Regions from separate parts of the Streptomyces sp. NPDC048278 genome, predicted to be linked through region 3. Evidence: riboswitches for the same ligand, from Rfam matches in the RefSeq annotation. Region 3 holds a riboswitch; each other region holds the start of a gene.

Region 1 (7,543 bases), on a different contig from region 3:
ACGCGGACGTGGCATGGCGGTTGACAGCGTACGGCATACGCCTACGCTGGTAGGCGTATGCCGTACGCTTACGGAGGGGGAAGTCTATGCGTATGAGCCGTCGTCCGGTGGCACCCGGTTCTCTCGTGACCGGGCGCGACCTCACCACCGTCTCCGGCGACCAGGTCGCCGTGCCCGCCCCCGACCGGTTGATCCATCTCCAGTTCCGGCGGTTCGCCGGCTGCCCGGTCTGCAACCTGCACCTGCGGTCGGTGACCAGGCGTCACGAGGAGATCGAGGCGGCCGGTGTGCGCGAGGTCGTGGTCTTCCACTCGCCCGCCGCGGAACTGCTGCCGCACACGGCCGCGCTCCCGTTCGCCGTCGTCGCCGACCCGGCCCGGCGGCTGTACGCGGAGTTCGGGGTGGAACGGTCGCCCCGCGCCCTGCTCGGCCCGCGCGCCTGGGGGCCGATCGTCCGGGCGGTCCTGAGCGGTGTGCGGGAGGTCGTCCGCGGGCGGGAGCAGCTGCCCGCGGCCAGCCCGCACGGCGGCCGGCTCGGCCTCCCCGCGGACTTCCTCGTCGCCCCCGACGGTCGCGTGCTCGCCGTCAAGTACGGCGAGCACGCCTACGACCAGTGGTCCGTCGACGAGCTGCTCGCGCTGGCGGCCCGCGCACCGCGTCCGCCCGGCCCGGCCCCGGCCGCCCGGTGACCGGCCGTCGGCGCCGCCCGCTCAGCGAGTGGTGCCGAAGTCCTGCGTCCAGTAGCTGCCGGGCTGTGCGAGACCGACGCCGATCTCCTTGAACGTGCAGTTGAGTATGTTGGCCTTGTGGCCCGCGCTGGCCATCCAGCCCGCCATGACCTGCTCGGGAGTGGCGTAACCGTAGGCCACGTTCTCGCCGTAGGCGCTCCAGGTGTAGCCGGCGGCGGTGATCCGGTCTCCGGGGGAGGAGCCGTCGGACCCGGTGTGCGACATGTTCTGGTGCTGCGCCATGTCCGCACTGTGTGCCTGCGCGACCTTGGTCAGCGTGGTGTTCAGGGTCAGGGCCGAACAGCCGACCTTGGCGCGCTCGGCATTGACGAGCTCCACGATGCGAGCGACGACGCCGGACGCCGTGGCGGTGGCCTTCGGGGTGCTCGACGCACTCGGGCTCGGGGTGCTCGACGTGCTCGACGTGTTCGACGGCCTGGGGACCGCGGAAGCGGCGGCGGTGGTGTGCCGGGCGCTGGGGGACGCGGTGGTGCGGGGCTTGGGCGGGGTGGTCCGGGCGGTGTGCGAAGGCGCTGCGGCCTTCGGCCTCGGCGCGCTGGGCTTCCCGGTGCGCGCAGGGGCGTGAGGAGTCTTCGCGGCGCTCGCGGCGGCGCTGGGCGCCGCCGACGCCGTCCACGAGGGCTCGCCGGTCGGGACGGTGTCCCAGGGGCGGCTCCGGTGGGCGTCGTTCCACCAGGACGTCCTGCTCCACGAGGCCGTCGTCGCGTTGTCCTCGGCGCTGGTGGACCGGCGTCCGCCACTGTCGGGCCAGTTGGTACAGGCCAAGGCGGCGGACGGTATGCCCACGGCGCCCGCGGCGACGGTGGCGATGACTATCCGCCGGTATTGCGTGTTCCTACGATGTCTACCCATGCGTAACCCGCTCCTGAGCTGCGGCAGCGTCCTGCGGGTCGTCATTCTTAGGACGCCTCCACCACGTACGCAAAGGGCCTCGCCACTAGCTCGCCTAGTAGGCCCGGGCACCCCTTGCCAGGGGAGCGGGAAGCGTCGGTCCGCCCCTCGCGGCCCACGCGGAATCCTGTCGCCCCGTCAGAATCCCTACGCGCACCCAGAACGGCCGAAGACGGCACCCGCCCGGAAAGCCGCACGTCCAGGCACGACACACGCGCCTACCAAGCCGGACAAATCCCATATGTCATCAGAGCGGCCTCTACTATCCGGCCCGGCGAGGTCCCGGATCCGCTGTGACCGATGTCACGGAATAGTGCATTCCGGTTCTCGTCCGACCTGGATGCCGGGGTATCGCTCGGCACTGCGTCGGAACGGTTCGACGCCGCGCGATCGCCGCAGAGGCAGAGGTGCCGACCGAGGGCCGCCGGGGCGAAGCAGCCCCTCGGCGGTTGTCACGGATAGGAGGTGGTGCGGGTGACATGAGCGTGAAGCAGACGGGGTGATGATCCGAAGCCGTGGCGGGAGTAGGCCGGGATCGCGCGGGAACTGGAGTGCACGGTGACGCGTTCGAGCCCGAGTTCCCGAGCACGGTCCAGGACCGCGTCGATGAGCCGGCCGCCCAGGCCGCCATCGCGTTCGCCGGGAACGACGTACACGCACTGGAGGTCGCCCGATGCCCGGTGCAGGGCACGCGGGCTGGGCACCCGTGGGAGGACCGCCAGCCAGGCCATGCCGACGATCACCTCATCGCGGACCACGACCATGCAGCGGTGCGACGACGTGTTCTCCCTCGCCCACGTGACGAAGTGCCGCACGAACTCCGCGCGCCCGGTGACGGGAGCGTCCTGGTTCTCCAGGACCCACTGCCATCGGAGTTCGGCGACGACCTCCAGTTCATCGGAGGCGGCCGGACGGATGACGACGTTGTTCTCCACCCGCGCATTGTGCGGTCATCCGCCCGCCGCCGTCATCCCCACAAAGTGGCCCCGCACCCACCACGCTCCACATCTCGCCGCCCTGGTGGGGCCGTGAAATCGGCTGCATCCGAAAAGGCCGCTCTGCATGCGACCGAGGCCGTGTCCTGTCCCCTCCGTCAGGATTTTCTGCATCAGTTCGGTATCGGCTTCTAGGCTGGTTGTGGCGACGGAACTTGCGGACGGGGGGACAGTGGCGCCGACAGACATCCCGGGTCTGCTGAGGGGGCTGGCCGAGGCGGACGATCGGAGTGGGGCCCGGCTCGCGGCCTGGGACATTCTGGGAGGGGCCTGCGTCGGTGGCGGAGCGTCCATCGAGGCCACCACCCCGGAAGCGGTGCGGGGACTCCTGCGGTTGCTGGAAGGACGGAGTGCCGCATGGGTGGCCGACGTGCTGGGCGTTCTCGACGCGACCGCTGCCGTTCTGGGCGAGTGGGAAGAGCAACAGCACATGAGTTCCAGGCCTGAGTCGTACGACGCTCAGGTCGAGTGGGAGACCGTCGTGGCGGAGCTCCTCGCCCAGGGCCTCGGCCTGGTCCGCCCCTCGCTGACGGACGGTGACCCGGAAGTACGGTCCATGGCCGCGGCCCTGATCGGGGACGCGTCCGTCGAGTGGACGGCCGATCTCGACCTGCTGCTCGTGGCCGAGGCGACGGAGCCGCACCCGCTCGCGCGCGCCTGCCTGGCCGAGGCGGCGGTGACCCTCGCTGTGCGTTCCCCGGCAGGCAGGCTGCCCGGCCGGGTGCGGCAGTGGCTGCGTGATCCCGAAGGTGTTGTGCGCTTCAGGGTCGCCCGCACCGCGAGACGGGCACCGGTTGCCGAAGACGCGCAGCTCGCCCGCCTGGCCGAGGGGGTGTACGACGCCGACTCCGGGGCGGTGGAGACGGTCTGGCCCGCCGAGGTCTGAGGAAGCGTTCGCGCCGTCCCCCGTGACCGGGCGCACGGTCTGGCCGTACGAGGGAGTTGATAGCCTCGACGGGCCAGTCGAGCCACATCCGTGGTCAGGGAATCCGGTGCGAATCCGGAGCTGACGCGCAGCGGTGAGGGGGACGGGCGGGGCACGCACGCCACTGGGAGACCGGGAAGGCGCCCCGGCCGGACGAACCCGAGTCCGAAGACCTGCTGGCACCTCCGTGCCCCGGCGCGGAGGGACGTCCGTAGGCCAGGCTCCGCGTACGAGCCCCGACCCCAAAGGCATGCCCGTGCTCCGTACCCCGGCCCTGCTCCTCACCTCCGCCCTGCTGCTCACCGCCTGCGGTTCCTCCGACGGCGACGGCGACGACCCGAAGGCGGAGCGGACCGCTGCCGCCGGATACCCCGTCACCCTCGACAACTGCGGCGACAAGGTCACCCTGAAGTCGGCCCCGAAGCGGGCCGTCTCCCTCAACCAGGGCACCACCGAGATCCTGCTCTCCCTCGGCCTGGCCGACCGCATGGCCGGTACGGCCACCTGGACCGACCCGGTGATGAAGGGCCTGGAGAAGGCCGACGCGTCCGTGCCGCGCCTCGCCGACAACAACCCCTCCTTCGAGAAGGTCCTGGACGCCGAACCCGACTTCGTCACCGCCTCGTTCGTCTCCACCCTCGGCAAGGGCGGGGTCGCCACCCGCGGGCAGTTCGAGAAGCTGGGCGTGCCCACGTACGTCTCGCCGTCCGACTGCTCCGAGGGCAAGGACAACGACAGCGGCGGCGACGGATCGCGCTCCACCCCCCTCACCCTCGACGCCGTGTACGGCGAGATACGCGACCTGGCCCGCGTCTTCGACGTCGAGAAGCGGGGCGAGACGCTCGTCGCCGAGCTGACGAAGCGGGTGCGCACGGCCACCGCCGGACTGCACGCCTCGGACGTGTCCCTCATGTACTGGTTCGCCAACTCCCAGTCTCCCTACCTCGCCGGCTGCTGCGGCGCGCCCGGCGCCATCACCCGTGCCGTCGGCGCGAAGAACGCGTTCGCCGACACCCACGACGAGTGGCCGCAGATCAACTGGGAGACCGTCGCCGACCGCGACCCCGACGTCATCGTCATCGGCGACCTGACCCGCAAGCAGCAGACCGCCGAGACCGCCGCGGCCAAGATCCGTTTCCTGGAGACCAACCCCGCCACCCGCAACCTGACCGCCGTCAAGAAGAAGCGGTATGTCCTGCTGAGCGGGCAGGCCATGAATCCGTCCATCCGCACGGTCGAGGGGATCGAGAAGGTCGCGGCCGGCCTGCGTGACTTCGGGCTCGCCAAGTGAGCCTCCGCGCCCTCCTGTTGACCGGCGGGGGACTGGCCGCGCTGCTGGTGTCGATCGCCGTGGCGGTGACGATCGGCCCCGCCGACATCTCCACCGGTGACGTCTGGGCGTCCGTCGCGGCCCATCTCGGGCTCGGCGAGAGCGCGTTGGCGCCGCTGCGGGACGGCATCGTGTGGAACCTGCGGATGCCGCGCACGCTGCTCGCCGCCGTGTGCGGGGCCGGACTCGCCGTGTGCGGCGCGGTCATGCAGTCGCTGCTGCGCAACCCGCTCGCCGACCCGTTCGTGCTCGGCGTCTCCTCCGGCGCGTCCACGGGAGCGGTCGCCGTGGTGGTGCTGGGTGTGGGCGGGGGAGCGGTGTCGCTGTCGGCGGGCGCCTTCCTCGGCGCGCTGCTCTCCTTCGCCCTGGTGCTGCTGCTCAGCCACACCCTCGGCGGCAGCACGGACCGGGTCGTCCTGTCCGGGGTCGCGGCGATGCAGCTGTTCTCCGCGCTGACCTCGTTCACCGTGCTGACCTCCGCGGACGCCGAGACCACCCGGGGCGTGCTGTTCTGGCTGCTCGGCTCGCTGACGGGCGCGGACTGGGGGCAGGTGCTGCTGTGCTCCGTCGTGCTCGCCGTGGTCCTCACGGTGTGCCTCGGGCACGCCCGTACGCTCGACGCCTTCGCCTTCGGCGACGAGGCCGCCGCCGGACTCGGCGTCCATGTCGCCCGTACCCGCCTGGTCCTGCTCTGCGCGACCGCGCTGCTCACCGCCGCGCTGGTCAGCTGTGCCGGCGCGATCGGCTTCGTCGGCCTGGTCCTCCCGCACGCCACCCGCGCCCTGACCGGCGCCGGCCACGCCCGCCTCCTGCCGGTCACGGCCCTGACCGGGGCGGTCTTCCTGGTGTGGGTGGACACCCTGGCCCGAACCGTCCTCGACCCCCAGGAGGTCCCGGTGGGCGTGGTGACGTCCCTGATCGGCGTGCCGGCGTTCGTGGCCGTGCTCTACCGCGGACGGAGCAGGGCAGCATGACCAGCCTCCACGCGGACGGTGTCGTACGGCGCCTGGGCGACAAGGCCGTCGTCGACGGCGTCACCCTCACTCTGCGCCCCGGTGACACCGTCGGCATCCTCGGCCCCAACGGCTCCGGAAAATCAACCCTGTTGAGGCTCCTGGCCGGGGTCCTCGCCCCCACCGCAGGCGTCGTCACCCTGGACGGTCGCCCGCTCACCGAGGTCGGCCGCCGTGCCACCGCCCGCCGTATCGCCACGGTCGAACAGCACACCGACACCCAGACCGAACTGACCGTCCGGGACGTCGTCTCGCTCGGCCGCATCCCGCACCGCCGCGCCTGGACACCCCCGACGACGGCCGACGCGGCAGCCGTCACCGAGGCCCTGCGGAGCACCGGGCTGACCGACCGGGCCGGCCAGTCCTGGCACACCCTCTCCGGCGGCGAACGCCAGCGCACCCAGATCGCCCGCGCGCTCGCCCAGCAGCCCCGCGAACTCCTCCTCGACGAACCCACCAACCACCTCGACATCCAGCACCAGCTCGACCTCCTGGAACTGATCGCCGGCCTGCCGGTCACCACCGTCATCGCCCTGCACGACCTCAACCTCGCCGCGATGTACTGCGACCGCCTGCTCGTCCTGCGCGACGGCCGCGCGGTGACGGAGGGCACCCCGGCCGAGGTGCTCACCCCCGACCTCATCGAGCGGGTCTACGGCGTCCGCGCCGAGGTGACCCACGACCCCGGCCACCCCGTGATCCGCTTCCTGCGCCCGGCCGCCCGGGACGGATCTCCCCTGGAGAGGAGTGCGACGAGCGATGCCTCGACAGCGCCCTGAAACGGCCGGTACGGAGCACACCTCCGCCGAACCGGCACCGTGCCGCGTCGTCGTCTGCCGGGACTGCTGCTGCGGAACCCCCAAAGTCACCGGCGTGGATCACGACCGGCAGCTCGCGCGCCTGGCCGAGGAGGTACCCGTACGCGTCTCGGACTGCCTCGACGTGTGCGAACACGCCAACGTGATCGTCGTCCAGCCCTCCGCCGCGGCCCGCGCGGCAGGCGCCCGCCCGGTCTGGCTCGGCCTCGTCAACGACCCCGACGCCACCGAGGACATCACCGCCTGGGTCCGGGCCGGCGGCCCCGGCATCGCCCCCTGCCCCGACATCCTCGACCTCTACGCCTTCACCCCGCCCCGCAGGTCGCGATGAGTGCACGCACGGGCACGCCCCCTGGTACGGCCCGAGCACGGGCGGCTTCGACACGACGGAAACGGTGGACAATCCGGTGGTCGGGGACTGCGTCGGAGAAGCGGAGGCCGCCTGACAGGTCATGGGGGCAAGGCGACCGGTGAGGATGTCCGCAGCTCGATGGTATTGAATGCCAGGGCGAATGCTCGGATGGCGAGCAAGGCGGAAGCCTTTGGTGGCTCGACATGCTGGAAGGGGGCAAGTGATGGCAATGCTCGCAGAGATCCGAGCCTTGCTGGGTGAACCCGGATTCAACTGGACGGATCCGGCGCCATGGTGCGAACTGGAGCGGGAGTTCGGAATCGAATTCCCGGCGGACTTCCGTGAGATCGTGGATGCCTACGGTTCGGTCCAGATCAACAATCAACTGTATCTGGAGCACCCCGCCGGCCATCTTGTGCACAATCTGAGGGAATCCATCAGGGGTGATCTCGAGCTTTTCCGCGAGGACG
Region 2 (7,543 bases), on a different contig from region 3:
CTCCAACGGCTGGGCGGTGTCGGGTCTCAACGCCTGCGGCATCAACCCGCAGACCGGCGACTTCCTCACCTCCCAGGGCAAGACGCCGGTCGACTTCCTGATCGCCCAGCAGTTCAACCCCGGCGGCGGCTTCAAGTACCTGCCCAGCGACACCAGCCCGTCCGCCTACGCCTCCATCGACGGCCTGCGCGCGGTCGCCGGAGCCGGGTTCACCGCCACCCCGCCCGTCCCCACCACGACCGGCGCCCCGCAGTGGGTCGGGCAGACGTCCCTCACCTCCGGTACGGCCACGAAGCTGGCGCTGACCGTGGACGACGGCGCCGGGAACCTGAAGGTGTGCTCGGTGGCACTGACCCCGACCGGCTCGACGACCACGCTCGGCGCGGTGCTCGACGCCGCCGTGAGCGCGGCCACCCCGTCCGGCTGCGTCACCGCCGTGACCCCGTCCTCCGGCACCGGCACGATCACCTCACTCAACGGCACGGCCAACAGCGGCTCGAACACCTGGAAGGTCAGCGTCGACGGCGGGGCGTTCGCCACCGCGGCCAGGGAGACGACCGTGGGCGTCGGCGACACGATCGCGGTGCGCTGGGGAGCGTGAGGAGTTGTAAGCGGTCATAGGCTCGCGGGATGCGCATCGTCTCCCTGCTGCCCGCCGCGACCGACATCGTCGCCGAACTCGGACTGTCCGCGCGGCTGGTCGGCCGTACCCACGAGTGCGACTGGCCGCCGGACGAGATCGCGTCGGTACCGGTGGTGACCGGGGCCGACCTCGATCAGGACCGGCTCACCAGCCGGGAGATCTCCGACGCGGTCGGCGGCTCGGCGCACTCCGGGTCGTCTCTGTACACCCTGGACACCGAGGCGCTGGCTGCCCTGCGCCCCGATGTGATCCTCACCCAGGACCTGTGCGACGTGTGCGCGGTCTCGTACGAGAAGGTCAGCCGGACCGTCCGCCTGCTCGACGCGGACACCCGCGTCCTGAGCCTGGAACCGCGCACGCTCGACGACGTCCTGGACTGCCTGGTCACGGTGGGCGAACTGCTCGGCGTGCGGGAGCGGGCGGAGCGGCGCAGAGCCGAACTGCGCGCACGACTCGACCGCGTCCGCGCGTCCGTCGCCGACCGGGACCGACCCCGGGTGGTGGCGATCGAGTGGCTCGACCCGCTGTGGCCGGCCGGCCACTGGGTGCCGGAGCAGCTCACGGCCGCCGGCGGGATCCCGCTCCTCGCCGCCCCCGGCGAGCACACGAAACCCATGACCTGGGAGGCGGTGCGGGCCGCCCGGCCGGATGCCGTCCTGATCCTGCCGTGCGGCTTCCCGCCCGAACGGACTCTGCGGGAAGCCGAGTTGCTGACCGCCCTGCCAGGGTGGGACGACCTGCCGGCCGTACGGTCCGGCCGGGTCTGGGTGCTGGACGGGCCGTCCTACTTCAACCGCCCGGGGCCACGGGTGGTGCGTGGGGCCGAGGTGCTGGCCCACGTCCTGCACGGGGTGCGGGCCGGGGAGCCGGTCACGGCGTCCGAGGCCCGCCCCTTGTGAGTCGCTGCGCTCAGAACGCGGTCCAGGTGAACGCCACCTTGTCACCGGCGTTCAGCTTGAACTGGCAGCCGCCGACGGGGGTCGAGGTGCCGTTGACGGAGATGTTCCAGTAGGCGGTCCCGCCACCGTTGACGCCCTTGATGGTGTCGACGGAGTAGTCGTCGAACGACGCGTACCAGGTCCCGTCCCAGGTGAAGTGCCGTTTGTGGGCGGCGTCGTCGAGGGCGGCCGTCGGCGTCGGCACGGCCGAGGGATTGGCGGCGCCGTTGGTGCCGTCGCAGTGGTGCGTGCCGCCGGTGGCGGTGGTGACGTCGTGCCCGCGGGTTCTGATCTTCCCCTTGAAGAGAAGCCCGTCCGGGCCCTGCACGGTGAGCGTCACTCTGACGGGAGCGTTCGTGTCCAGCGCGCTCTGGGCCTGCGCGACCGCCGGAGCGGACGCGGCGAGCGCGAGACCGAGGACGGTCGCGGTGACCAGGGTGCGGGTGCGGGGTGCGGATGTGCGGCGCAAGGCTGAGCCCTCCTGTAGACCATGACAGCGAGAAGCGGATCGCTGCACACGCCGGGCATCCCGACTCACGGCCGCTCATGGGCCGTACACGGTTGCAGGTCAGCGCCGGACTCCCACCGGCTTCCCCCCGGACGTGCGCATATGCACGAAGTGCCCGCATCCTAGGGGCTGTTGGGGACGGAACACCAGACCTTCACCCGGGCGCCGGTCCTGCCGGACTCGGAGCCTGTCTCCCCGTTCCGCCAGGCCGGCTCGGCAGTGCGTAATAGCCGTACCGCCGACACAAGCAGCTCCAGCAATTGCTTCCCCGGGTCAGAACCGGTCGGTTCCTCCCGAGCGAACCAGCTGTCCCCCTGTCAATGTCCTCCGCTTCTGGCGAGAAACCTCAGGTTTTGACGGGCAAAGATGGTTGTCCAGCCGAACCACCTCTGCGGCTGACGCTTGCCCCATTCCGGTACCGGCCGATGCACTGGGCTTGCGCTGCACGACCTCGTGGAACGTGAACATGGTGTGGCTGCGCCCCTGTGTCGCCGACCGGCCCCGGCATCGCTGCCGATCCGTCGGGGCTCTGAGCTGCCCCACTCCCCACAGCACAGAAACCGCGTACCCAGTGATCAATACGGGACATACACCCGGCTGTTCCTTGGCCTTGTTCAGCAGGACCGATCCCATCCCGGCCCATACCTGCGCATGCTGCCCTTCAGCTCCCGGACGCCGGTCGGCGGGTTCCGCGGGTGTGCCGATGCGCACGACCGCGACGCAATGCGCGCATGTGTGTGACGAGGCACGACCTGACCTACGTGGCCAGACGGAGAGGAAGGGAACGCGGGACCGACACGCGAACGGCCCCGTCCCGCCTGTGTGTTTCACACGGGACGACATCGAGGGCCGTCCGTCCTTCGTCCCGCACAACGCGGACGGCGGGACGCACGCGTGAAGTCCAGGCTCGATCCGCTGTCCATGGCCGCCATGGCGGTCACCGTGGTCGCCGTCTCAGCCACCGCCCCGCTCACCGCCGCCGCCTCCGCCTCACCTCTCGCCATGGCCTTCTGGCGCAACTGCCTCGGCTTCGCCGTGCTCGGACCGTTCCTCCTTGTACTGCGCCGCCGGGAAGTGGTGCGCGTCACGCGGGGCGAGCGCGGCCTCCTGCGCCGGGAGCAGTGGTGGCCGCTGGTCTTCGGTTTCCTCGCCGCCACCACGCTCGCCCTCCACTTCGCGGCCTTCATGACCAGCACCCGGTTGACTTCCGTCGCCATGTCCACAGCGCTCGTCGCCACCCAGCCGCTATGGCAGGCTCTCATCGCCGCGGCGCAGGGTGCCTGGCTGCCCCGCCGAGCGTGGATGGGTCTCGCACTGTCCGTGGCGGGAGCGGCTGCGGCCGGCGGCCTCGACATCAGGTCCGGTGGTACAGCGCTACTGGGCGACCTGCTCGCCCTCGTCGGAGCCGTTGCCCAGGCCGGGTACACCGCGCTGAGCGAGCGGTCGCGCGCGGATGTGAGCACACCCCTCTATTCGACCTTCACCTCGCTGGTGTGCGGCATGGAACTCCTCGTCGTCTGCCTGCTGGCCCACATCCCGTTGACGGGCTTCGACAGATCCACCCAGCTGTCGCTGCTGGGGCTACTCGTCCTTCCACAGATCCTGGGTCTCGGCTCGCTGAACTTCGCCCTCGGCAGGACCTCGGCGACGGTCATGAGCGTCCTGCTCCTGCTGGAGACCCCCGTGGCCGCGCTCGCGGCGTGGTGGTTCATGGGGCAGGGCATCAAGCCCGCGACCCTGCCCGGGCTCGTGCTGATCATCGTCGGCGTCACGGTGGTGGTGACGAACGGTGTACAGCAGACCACGGAACAGCGCGGCAGGCACCGCCGTACGCGAGTGTCTGCCCCGGCAACCGTCCCGTACACGCCCCAGGCCATGCCCGCGCCGCGGCGGTCGGCGTTTCCCGACTTCACCGAACGGGACCCGAGAGTGGAATGGGCGGCGCACACCGTGGACACGAGCCCGACGGTAACGCTCACCTACCACGGTTCGGGGGCGTTCGACACCCTGCTCCTGCGCAGACCGCAGGTGGGAGAAGGCGAGCCAGGCCTCGATGGTCCCGCTGGGCCACCTGTCCACCTCCTGCCGGTCCGTCAGGTCCGCTGCCCGGCCCTGGTCCCGGAACAAGTCCGGCACGCCGATGGCGGCAGTTCCGTGCACCGGTCCACCGAGTACTGATCCACAGTCATCAAGAACGGATGGAGCCCCTATGGTCGACGTCAATGTGACGCCCTTCGAAGTCGAGGTCCGGAGCCGCACCGGAAACCTGCTGCGGGCCGATGTGTACCTCCCCTCGTCCGGCGACGGCCGCTACCCGATCGTGCTGGGGGCCTCTCCGTACCAGAAGGCGCTGCGCCACCTCCCGCCCAACCCCGTCTTTCCGTTCATTGAATACGGTCCGATCCAGCTGTACCTCGACAACGGCTATGCCTATGTCGCGATGGACCTGCCCGGCACCGGCCGCTCCGAGGGAACCTGGGACCCGGTCTCACGCGGTGAGGGTGAGGCCATCCACGACATGATCGAGCACGTTGCCGTCCAGCCGTGGAGCACAGGCTCGGTCGGCATGATCGGTATGTCGCACTACTGCTGGAGCCAGTGGAACGCGGCGCGCACCCGTCCGCCGCACCTGAAGACGATCGTGGCCTACGACGGCGCGACGGACATGTACCGCGACTGGATGTACCACGGCGGAATCCCGATCCAGGGGTTCCTCAACACCTGGCTGTTCGGATCGGTGCTCTACCAGCACGAGCTCAGAGGCATCGACTTCCACGTCGGCGACAAACACGAGTACATCTACGACGTCCTCTCGCACCCACTCGACGACGAGTGGCAACGCCGCAGGTCGCCGTTCTGGGAGCTGCCGTCCGTCGACATCCCGGTGTTCTCCATCGGTGTGTGGGGCAAGGCGGCGTTGCATCTGCGCGGCAACTTCTACGGCTTCGAGCGGGTCCGGGGACCGAAGAAGCTCCTGGTCGCTCATCCGTCCAGCTTCGCCGAAGCGCAGATGTACTACTTCGACGAGCAGTTCCACCGCGACGAGCTGCTCCCCTGGTACGACCATCACCTCAAGGGCATCGAGAACGACGTGATGAAGCAGCCGGCAGCGCGCTTCTACGTCAACGGCGAGAACACGTACAGGTCAGCCGCATCCTGGCCGCCACCGGACGCCACGCCGACGACCTTCCACCTCACCGGGACACACAGCGACGCCGTCACCTCGCTCAACAACGGGTCGCTGACCGAGGCCGAACCGGACTCCGAGCAGGACTCGACGTCGTGGTCGTACCCGGATCCCCAGTGGATGGCCGGTGTCACCGTCTTCGACAAGCACGGCGTGCCCGACCACGTCGCGCGCGTCAACACGTTCACCTCGCCGCCGATGGACCGGGACCGGGAGTTCACCGGCCACGGTGTGCTGACGCTGTACGCCTCTAGCGACCAGACGGACATCGATGTCTTCGTCAAGGTCTCGCTGGTGTCCGCCGAGCCCGACGCCGGGCTGCCCGTCAAGGTCTCCCAGGGATGGCTGCGCGCGTCGCACCGCGCGGAGAATCCCGAACTGACTTCCGACATGCGCCCGTTCCATCAGCACACGTCGGTGGAGCCGCTGGTGCCCGGCGAAATCTACGAGCTACGGGTGGAGCTCCTGCCGATGTCCTTCCTCGCCCGCGCGGGCGACCGGATCCGGCTCGAACTGACCAACCAGGACTCCCTGATCACCGACGCGCCGATGACCCACTTCTACGGAACGAAGGTCGGCACCGACACCTACCACCACGATCGCGGGCACCCTTCGACACTTCGCCTGCACGAACGTCCCCGCACCTGATTCCCCTGACCCGATTTCCCTCACCTGAAAGGAGTCTCCCGTGAGCATGGTCTATCTCGCGCAGCCCGAACAGCAGCAGCAACTCGAATGGCTCGACGGCGGCACACTGGCGATGCTGCTCGACGGCCAGGCCACCGACGGCCAGCTCATGATCGGCCGATTCGACGTCGCCGAGGGAGAAGCGCCGCCGTATCACAAGCACACTCGCGAGGACGAGGTCTTCCTGCTGCTCAAGGGCACGGCCCTGGTGTGGTGCGACGACCAGGAGTACGAGCTCGCCGAGGGGGGTGTGGTCTTCCTGCCCAAGCAGGTCCCGCACGGATACCGCATCACGTCCAGGAAAGCCGACCTGCTGATGATCAACACCCCGGCCGGCATCGAAGGGATGTTCCGGGAGACCGGCCGCGACAAGTCCACGCCTCGTCCGCCCGGCTTCGAGGTCAGGCCCGACCCCGGCGTCGCCGACAAGTACGGCAACGTCATCATGGGCCCGCCACGCTGACCGGGCCGCTCCGCACGCGAACCACGGGCCTCGGCCGGCTCGCTCGGCCCTGCGGGCGCGGGCCCCGGTCGGCCACGGCCCGCCACCTCCAGCGGAGCGTTCAGGGCCGCCTGCGGCGCGATGCCGCGGAGCGGGGCGGAACGGTGCGCATGTGCCGGCGGACACTGTCGAGGACTTCACCGAGTCTGGTGACGTCGTCGTCGGTCAAAGGCTCCAGCAGATGCCGGCGCACGACCTGGACGTGACCGGTCATGACCCGGTCGAGCAGAGCGCGGCCCGCCGGAGTGAGGGAGACGATGACGCTGCGCTCGTCCTCCGGCGAAGGCGCCTTGACCACCAGTTCCGCGTCAGCCAACTGGCCCACCTGGTAGGTCAGTCCGCTGCGGCTGTGCACGAGCCGGTCGGCGATGTCGGTCATCCGTTCTCGCCCCTCGGCGCTCTCTCCGAGCACGGCGAGGATCTGGAACTGGGTGTAGCTCAGTCCGCCCTCCTCTCGAAGCTGCTGGTCCACGGCGTGCTGGAGCAGGCTGCCGACTTCCATCAGAGCGAAGTAGGCGGCCAGCTGCTGGGGTTCGAGAGGGGCGGCGTCCGGCATGCCGATCAGTCTACTTGCTGCGAATTCGAAGCAGACGTACGATGGCGGCATGCTTCGAATTCGAAGCACAACCAGAGTGGAGGTTACCGATGAAGGCGATTCGATTCCACGAGTACGGCGACCCGGGCGCACTGCGCTACGAGGACGCCGAACGGCCCGAGCCGGCCGAGGGCGAGGTACTCGTCGAGGTGGCGGCGACCTCGTTCAACCCGGTCGACGCCGCCATCCGCGCGGGCTACCTGCAGCAGATCTTCCCGGTGTCCCTGCCGCACATCCCGGGCATCGACGTGGCCGGGACCGTAGCGGCTCTCGGTGCGGGCGTGACGCGCTGGTCGGTCGGCGAGAAGGTGATCGGGTTCCTGCCGATGGTCCCCGACGGAGCCGCCGCTGAGTTCGTCACCGTCGCGTCCGAGATCCTCGCCCCGGCGCCCACGACCACCCCGCTCACGCACGCGGCCGCACTGCCCGCCGCGGCCCAGACGGCATGGCAGGCGCTAATGGAGCACGCCGACCTGCGCGCCG
Region 3 (7,543 bases):
TGCCCGGACTACGTCTTCGTCCCCCGGGAGCGGACCGACGCCTTCCTCGCCCACTACGAGGACGCCGTCCGGGCGCACTTCCCGACCTGGCTCGACCACCCGGACGTGGTCTCCGTCGTCGACGACCGCAACTTCGACCGGGTGACCGGCCTGGTCGCCGACGCCGCGGCCAAGGGCGCACGGGTGCGGACCATCGTCCCGCCGGAGGAGGCCGACCGGCTCCCGAGCCGCAAGGGACGCCGGATCGCGCCCACCGTGCTGCTGGACGTCACCGAGGACATGGCGATCGCGTCGGAGGAGATCTTCGGGCCGGTGCTCGCGGTGTACCCGTACGACGAACTCGACGAGGTCGTCACGTACGTCAACACCCGCCCGAGCCCGCTGGCCGCCTACTTCTTCGGCTCCGACGGACCGGAGTTCCGGGAGTTCGTCCGGCGCACCGCCTCGGGCGGCGTCTCCCGCAACGACCTCGCCGTCCACTGGGGCGTGCCGGGCGCGCCGTCGGGCGGCATCGGACGCAGCGGCATGGGCGCCTACCACGGGAGGACCGGCTTCCTGACCTTCAGCCACCGCCGGACCGTCGCCGCGAGCACGGCACCCACCGGCCTCGCCCAGAACCTCCTGCCCCCGGCCGGCGAGACCGAAGCGGCGGCCCTGCGCGGCTTCGTCGCCGCGACCCTCACCGACATCCGCACCCGCGCCACCCGCGCCTGACCCACCGCGCCCCGGAGGACACCATGCGCACCCAGGCCGCCGTCTCGTACGGCCCCGGCACCGGCTTCACCCTCGAGGACGTGGACATCGCCGACCCGCGCCCCGACGAGATCCTGGTCCGCCTCACCGCCACCGGCATCTGCCACACCGACCTGGTCACCAAGGCCGCACTGCCGCAGGGCGTACCCGCCGTGTACGGCCACGAGGGCGCCGGCGTGGTGGAGGCGGCCGGCGCCGACGTCAACGGCGTGCGGCCCGGCGACCGGGTCGTCCTCAGCTACAACAGCTGCGGCACGTGCGCCCGTTGCCGGGCCGGACGGCGGGCGTACTGCGAGCGGTTCGCCGCCCTGAACAACGCGGGCCGCCGCCCGGACGGCAGCCCGACGCTCACCCGGGGAGGGGACGCCGTCTGGTCCTCCTTCTTCGGCCAGTCCAGCTTCGCCCGGCACGCCGTCGCCACCCGCGAGAACGTCGTCGTGGTCCCGGCGGACACCGACCTCGTGACCGCCGCGCCCATGGGCTGCGGCTTCCAGACGGGCGCCGGATCGGTGGTCAACGTGCTGCGGCCCGAACCGGACTCCAGCCTGGTCGTGTTCGGGGCCGGCGGGGTCGGCCTGGCGGCGGTGATGGCCGCCGCCGCCCTCGGCACCGGCACCGTCGTCGCCGTGGACCTGGTGGAGCGCCGGCGCCGGCTCGCCAAGGAACTGGGCGCCACCCACACGCTCGACGGCGCGAGCCCGGATCTCGTCGAGCACATCAGGGACCTCACCGCGGGCGGTGCCTCGCACGCCTTCGACACCACCGGAGCGGCCCCGGTGGTCCGCGCCGCCGCCCGCGCTCTGGCACCCCTGGGTTCCCTGGTCGTCGTCGGCCTCGGCACGGCGGACCTCGGTCTCGACACGCTGGACCTCATCGGCGGCGGCAAGACGATCCGGGGCAGCATCGAGGGCGACGCGAACCCGCAGGACTTCGTCCCCCTCCTCCTGGACTGGCGGGCAGCGGGCCGTTTCCCCGCCGAACGACTCGTCACCGCCTTCCCGTTCACGGCGATCGACGAAGCGGTCGCACGGATGAAGGACGACGTGGTCAAACCGGTGCTGACCTTCTGACCCGCCGCCGCGACCGAGGTCCGGGACGCCCTGCGACGGGTCGACGCGTCGACGGGTCGGTGAGCCGCGGACGCGACGGACGGGGGAAGATCGTCCCTGACCCACGCGACCACCCGCTTCTGGAAGGAACCGACGAGATCATGCGCCTCATCGTGGCCGGCGGCCCGGCGGAGGTGTCCGGATGACCGGCGCCGAGGAACACGTCCTGCTGCACGTCGACGGACGGGCCGGGCACATCACGCTCAACCGGCCGAAGGCCATCAACGCGCTGTCGCACGCCATGGTGCGCCGCATCGACGAGGCGCTCACGGAGTGGGAGCACGACCCCGCCGTGCAGACCGTCGTCGTCACCGGTGCGGGGGAGCGCGGTCTGTGCGCGGGCGGGGACATCCGCGCCGTCCACGACGACGCCAGGGACGGCGACGGGTCGGCGGCAGCCGCGTTCTGGCGGGACGAGTACCGGCTCAACGCCCGTATCGCCCGGTACCCGAAGCCGTACGTCGCGCTCATGGACGGCATCGTGATGGGCGGCGGGGTCGGTGTCTCGGCGCACGGCAGCGTCCGGATCGCCACCGAGCGGTCGCGGATCGCCATGCCGGAGACCGGGATCGGCTTCGTCCCCGACGTCGGCGGCACCTACCTGCTCGGCCGCGCGCCCGGCGAACTCGGCACCCATCTCGCCCTGACCGGCGCTTCGATCGGCGCCGCCGACGCCGTGCTCTGCGGACTCGCCGACCACTGCCTCCCGGCCGGCACGGTCCCCGCGTTCGTCGCCGACCTCGCCGCCCTGCCGGTACCCGAGGCGCTCGCCCGGCGCGTACGGCAGGCGCCCGAGGGGGAGTTGGCCGGACACCGGGCGTGGATCGACGCCTGCTACGCGGCCGGCACCGTCGAGGAGATCGTCCGGCGGCTGCTCGCGCACGGCGACCCGGCGGCGAAGGAGACGGCGGACACCCTGCTCACCAGGTCACCCACCGCCCTGAAGGTCACGCTCGCGGCCCTGCGCCGGGCCCGCGAACTCGGCTCGCTGGAACGGGTCCTGGACCAGGAGTACCGCGTCTCCTGCGCGACCCTCGCGACCCACGACCTGGTGGAGGGCATCCGCGCCCAGGTCGTCGACAAGGACCGCACCCCGCGCTGGTCCCCGGCCACCCTCGCCGAGGTCACCGACGCCGACGTCGACCGCTTCTTCGCCCCGCTCGGCGCACGCGAACTCGGCCTTGCGCCACCCGCCTGAGCCGCCCGCCTGAGCCGCTCCCGCCCACCGCCCATCAGGCGCGAGACGAAGATCACGCCTGGTGGTGCGGTCTTGGCCGTTTCTTTGCCAGGCGGTACGGTCGGTCCGATATCGATGACGGCGAGACGGAAGCCGGTGGGAGTCCGGCACGGTCGCGCCACTGTATGCGAGAGCCCCAGGGCCTCTCGTGAGTCAGACCCGTGGCCGTCGTCCTGTGCACCACCGAGATGGGACGCGAACTCCCAGAGGAGGTTCTGCCATGGCGCAGACCGTCGCTCAGCCGACAGCCACCACCCCCGTCGTCCCCGCCAAGCTGCCGCTGTCCGCGATAGCTCCCTGGGCGGTCTTCTTCGGCATCCTGATGCTCGTCCTGCTCTACTTCGTCGGCGCCGAGCAGGGCGCCACCTCCGTGGTCAGCGGCACGGACGTCCACGAGTGGGTGCACGACGCCCGCCATCTCCTCGGCTTCCCCTGCCACTGACCCGAGGGGCACCGAACACATCATGAACTCCGCAACCGTAAGAAACCTCCTGGTGCGGGGCATGCTCGCCGGTCTCGTCGCCGGCGTGCTCGCCCTGGTGGTCGCCTACCTCCTCGGTGAGCCGAGCGTCGACAAGGCGATCAGCTTCGAGGACGCCCACTCGCACGAGCACGAGATGGAGGTCGTCTCCCGCTCCCTGCAGTCCACCGCCGGCCTCGCCACCGGTGTCCTCGTCTACGGGGTCGCCTTCGGCGGCATCGCCGCCCTCGCCTACTGTTTCGCCCTCGGCCGCGTCGGCCGCTTCTCGCCGCGGGCGACGGCACTGCTGCTGTCCGGCTGCGCCCTGGTCGCCGTGTACGTGGTGCCGTTCCTGAAGTACCCGGCCAACCCGCCGTCGGTGGGCGACCCGGACACCATCGGCAAGCGGACCACGCTCTACTTCCTGATGATGCTGCTCAGCGTGCTCCTCGCGGTCGCCGCCACCATCCTCGGCAAGCGGCTCCAGCCGCGGTTGGGCACATGGTGGGCGGCCGTCCTCGCGGTGGCCGCGTTCGCCGTCGTCATCGGACTCGCCTACCAGTTCCTGCCGGTCATCAACGAGGTGCCCGCGGACTTCCCGGCCACCCTGCTGTGGCGGTTCCGGCTCTCGGCGCTCACCATCCAGGTGGTGCTGTGGGGCGGATTCGGCCTGCTGTTCGGCGAGTTGGCCGAACGCGTCCTCCACCCGAAGCCGGCGAAGGCACCGACCGCCGCGCGCACGGTGCCCGCTCCCCACTGACCGGCACCGCACGGCACCGCTGGGCACCGCATTGCACGGCACCACGCCACACCGAACGACACGAGAGGGCCCCCGGATACGTCCGGGGGCCCTCTCCCCTTCGGCCGGCTCCGCCCCGGCCGGCCGGCGGGCCTCTGCGAACAGCGCACGCCCGCCGCGGTACGTCTGCTGTGAACCGGCCGTGAACCCGCCGTGTCTTCGGCGCGCGGCCGGTGCCGCACTCGCGTTCGTGGCCGCTGACAAGGAAAGATGGGCGGCGAGCGATCGATCAACGACTGCGGAGGAAGTGGACTCATGCCGCATGAGCGAGCGGGCCGGCCGGCGGCTCCGGAGGACCTCGTCGACGTGGCCCGGCTGGTCACGGCCTACTACGCGCTGCACCCCGACCCGTCCGACCCCGGCCAGCGGGTGGCGTTCGGCACCTCGGGACACCGCGGATCGTCGCTGACGACCGCGTTCAACGAGGACCACATCGCCGCGACCAGCCAGGCCATCTGCGAGTACCGGAGCGGCCAGGGCACCGACGGCCCGCTCTTCCTGGGCGCCGACACCCACGCCCTGTCCGAGCCGGCCAAGGTCACCGCCCTGGAGGTGTTCGCCGCCAACGGCGTGACCGTCCTCGTCGACAGCGCCGACGGCTACACCCCCACCCCCGCGGTCTCGCACGCCATCCTCACCCACAACCGGGGCCGTACCACCGGACTCGCGGACGGCGTCGTCGTCACGCCCTCGCACAACCCGCCCGCCGACGGCGGCTTCAAGTACAACCCGCCCAGCGGCGGCCCCGCCGCCTCCGACGCCACCTCCTGGATCCAGGACCGCGCCAACCAGATCATCGCGGGCGGGATGAAGGACGTACAGCGCATCCCGTACGAGCGGGCGCTCGCCGCACCCACCACCGGCCGGTACGACTTCATGGGCGTCTACGTCGACGACCTGCCCAGCGTCCTCGACCTCGACGCGGTCCGGGCCTCCGGACTCCGCATCGGCGCCGACCCGCTCGGCGGGGCGTCCGTCGCGTACTGGGGCCGGATCGCCGAACGGCACTCGCTCGACCTCACCGTAGTGAACCCCTACACCGACCCCACCTGGCGGTTCATGACGCTGGACTGGGACGGCAAGATCCGCATGGACTGCTCGTCGCCGTACGCGATGGCCTCGCTCATCGAGAAGCGCGACGAGTTCCGCGTCGCCACCGGCAACGACGCCGACGCCGACCGGCACGGCATCGTCACCCGCGACGCCGGCCTGATGAACCCCAACCACTACCTCGCCGTCGCCATCTCCTACCTCTACCGCCACCGCGAGCAGTGGGCGGCGGGCGCCGGCGTCGGCAAGACCCTCGTCTCCTCCTCGATGATCGACCGGGTCGCCGCCGACCTCGGCCGGCAACTCGTCGAGGTGCCGGTCGGGTTCAAGTGGTTCGTGGACGGACTGGTCAGCGGCGCCATCGGGTTCGGCGGCGAGGAGTCGGCCGGCGCCTCGTTCCTGCGCCGCGACGGCTCCGTCTGGACGACCGACAAGGACGGCATCCTGCTCGCCCTGCTGGCCTCCGAGATCACGGCCGTGACGGACAGGACCCCGTCCGAGCACTACGCCGGCCTCACCGCCCGCTTCGGCGAACCCGCCTACGCCCGTATCGACGCGCCCGCCACCCGCGAGGAGAAGGCCCTCCTCGCCAAGCTCTCCCCGGCCCAGGTCACCGCCGAGGCCCTGGCGGGCGAGCCGGTCACCGCCGTCCTCACCGAGGCGCCGGGCAACGGCGCCGCGATCGGCGGCATCAAGGTGACCACGGAGAACGCCTGGTTCGCGGCCCGCCCGTCCGGCACCGAGGACGTCTACAAGATCTACGCCGAGTCCTTCCTCGGCCCAGGGCACCTGGCCCGGGTGCAGGAGGAGGCCAAGGCGGTGGTGGACACCGCACTCGGCGGCTGACGGCGGAGGCGGCCCGGTGCCGGGCCGTCAGGTCGCGAAGGTGCGGCGGCGGGCCCGGGCCTCGGCCAGGTCCGCCGCGGCCCGGCGGGCGTCGGCCGCGAGGTGGGCCGAACCCCAGGCGTGCGCGGTGCGCTGGGCCAGCGCGTAGCCCTCGGCCGCCGCTCGGTCCTCGCCGAGCAGCCGGTGCAGATCGGCCAGGCCGTGCGCCAGCGGACGGCTCGCGTACGCCGCGCCCGCCGCCCCGGCCAGCTGGTCCCGCAACGGCCGCAGATGCCCGAGGAGGGCGGTCGCCGTGCCGTGGTCCCGGTGGAGCACGGCGAGCTCGGCGCGGAAGTCGAGCTCCAGGCCGTAGAGATGGTCCCGTGTCGGTTCCGCGCCGATCGGTACCGCGAGCGACTCGTCGAGTCTGCCGAGGCGGGCCAGGACCAGCGCCCGGGCCACCGCGACCTGCCCGGGCGCCGACTCGTACACGGCCCGGACCAGCGGCTCCACGTCGGCGGCCCGGTCCTGGACGAGCCGCATGGCGATCAGGCCGAGCGTGCGCAGGCCGGCGGCGTGGTGGGCGCCCACCCGCTGCAGCAGCGTGTCCGCCTCCGCGTAGGCGGCCTCCGCCGCCGCGAAGCGCCCGGCCACGCAGGCCAGCATGGCGGTGGTCGCCGCACTGAGTCCCTGCGCCCACACCAGCCGGTAGCGGCGGGCGAGCACCAGCCCCTCCGCGGTGTGCCGGTGCACGGCGCCCGGGTCGTTGCGGGCGGCGGCGGTCATCGCGTCCAGGTTCTCGCAGACCCAGCGATAGGCGGGCAGGTCGTGGGTCCGGGCGAGGTCGCGCAGTTCGGCGGTGAACGGCGGCCGGGTGCCGGCCCCGGTCTCGTGCGGCAGCAGCCGTGCCGAGGTCATCAACGCGGCGGCCATCAGGCGCGGTTCGCCGTCGGCACGGGCGAGCGCCAGCTGGGCGCGGGCCGCCTGCAGGGCCCGGTGCGGGTCCTCGGCGGCCACCGCGTCGACGAGCACCTGGAGGACCCGGGCCCGCGTCGGACCGTCCAGCCCGTAGTCGGCGGCGAGCCGTTCGAGCCGGGCCAGCGCGGTTCGGTCGAACGGCCCTTCGAGCCGGCTGCGCCAGGGCGCGGGCTCGGTCCACGCCCCGTACACGGCCGCGACCAGGTCGCCCCGGTCGGCCTGTTCGGCGAGTTCCACCGCGCGCTGCCGGGTGCGCCGGGCCGTGTCGGTGGCGCCGGTGCGCACCTGGGCGCCCAGCAGCCGTACCGACAGCTCGATCAGCCGGTCGGGCG

What was found. Region 3 has a riboswitch for cobalamin ahead of AB0D74_RS17975 (CbtB-domain containing protein). Riboswitches for the same ligand answer to the same signal wherever they lie in the genome.
Region 1: it holds a riboswitch for cobalamin, as region 3 does, so the genes downstream of both, AB0D74_RS27355 (ABC transporter substrate-binding protein) here and AB0D74_RS17975 (CbtB-domain containing protein) in region 3, are expected to answer to the same signal.
Region 2: it holds a riboswitch for cobalamin, as region 3 does, so the genes downstream of both, AB0D74_RS41400 (DUF4430 domain-containing protein) here and AB0D74_RS17975 (CbtB-domain containing protein) in region 3, are expected to answer to the same signal.

The regions. Positions count from the first base shown of each region.
Region 1 covers NZ_JBEZLP010000017.1:3,408-10,950, reverse strand. The annotation lists gene AB0D74_RS27385 (TetR/AcrR family transcriptional regulator) at 1-15, opposite strand, end outside; gene AB0D74_RS27380 (peroxiredoxin-like family protein) at 87-689, shown strand; gene AB0D74_RS27375 (CAP domain-containing protein) at 711-1,067, opposite strand; gene AB0D74_RS27370 (hypothetical protein) at 1,069-1,314, shown strand; gene AB0D74_RS27365 (GNAT family N-acetyltransferase) at 2,093-2,575, opposite strand; gene AB0D74_RS27360 (hypothetical protein) at 3,066-3,521, shown strand; cobalamin riboswitch at 3,579-3,756, shown strand; gene AB0D74_RS27355 (ABC transporter substrate-binding protein) at 3,811-4,851, shown strand; gene AB0D74_RS27350 (iron chelate uptake ABC transporter family permease subunit) at 4,848-5,864, shown strand; gene AB0D74_RS27345 (ABC transporter ATP-binding protein) at 5,861-6,682, shown strand; gene AB0D74_RS27340 ((2Fe-2S) ferredoxin domain-containing protein) at 6,663-7,052, shown strand; gene AB0D74_RS27335 (SMI1/KNR4 family protein) at 7,297-7,543, shown strand, end outside.
Region 2 covers NZ_JBEZLP010000037.1:84,641-92,183, forward strand. The annotation lists gene AB0D74_RS41390 (hypothetical protein) at 1-601, shown strand, start outside; gene AB0D74_RS41395 (cobalamin-binding protein) at 631-1,542, shown strand; gene AB0D74_RS41400 (DUF4430 domain-containing protein) at 1,553-2,050, opposite strand; cobalamin riboswitch at 2,083-2,220, opposite strand; gene AB0D74_RS41405 (DMT family transporter) at 2,984-4,267, shown strand; gene AB0D74_RS41410 (CocE/NonD family hydrolase) at 4,299-5,924, shown strand; gene AB0D74_RS41415 (cupin domain-containing protein) at 5,971-6,426, shown strand; gene AB0D74_RS41420 (MarR family transcriptional regulator) at 6,527-7,021, opposite strand; gene AB0D74_RS41425 (NADP-dependent oxidoreductase) at 7,111-7,543, shown strand, end outside.
Region 3 covers NZ_JBEZLP010000009.1:57,779-65,321, forward strand. The annotation lists gene AB0D74_RS17960 (aldehyde dehydrogenase family protein) at 1-714, shown strand, start outside; gene AB0D74_RS17965 (NAD(P)-dependent alcohol dehydrogenase) at 738-1,823, shown strand; gene AB0D74_RS17970 (enoyl-CoA hydratase/isomerase family protein) at 2,005-3,060, shown strand; cobalamin riboswitch at 3,142-3,283, shown strand; gene AB0D74_RS17975 (CbtB-domain containing protein) at 3,320-3,541, shown strand; gene AB0D74_RS17980 (CbtA family protein) at 3,564-4,319, shown strand; gene pgm (phosphoglucomutase (alpha-D-glucose-1,6-bisphosphate-dependent)) at 4,614-6,254, shown strand; gene AB0D74_RS17990 (BTAD domain-containing putative transcriptional regulator) at 6,282-7,543, opposite strand, start outside.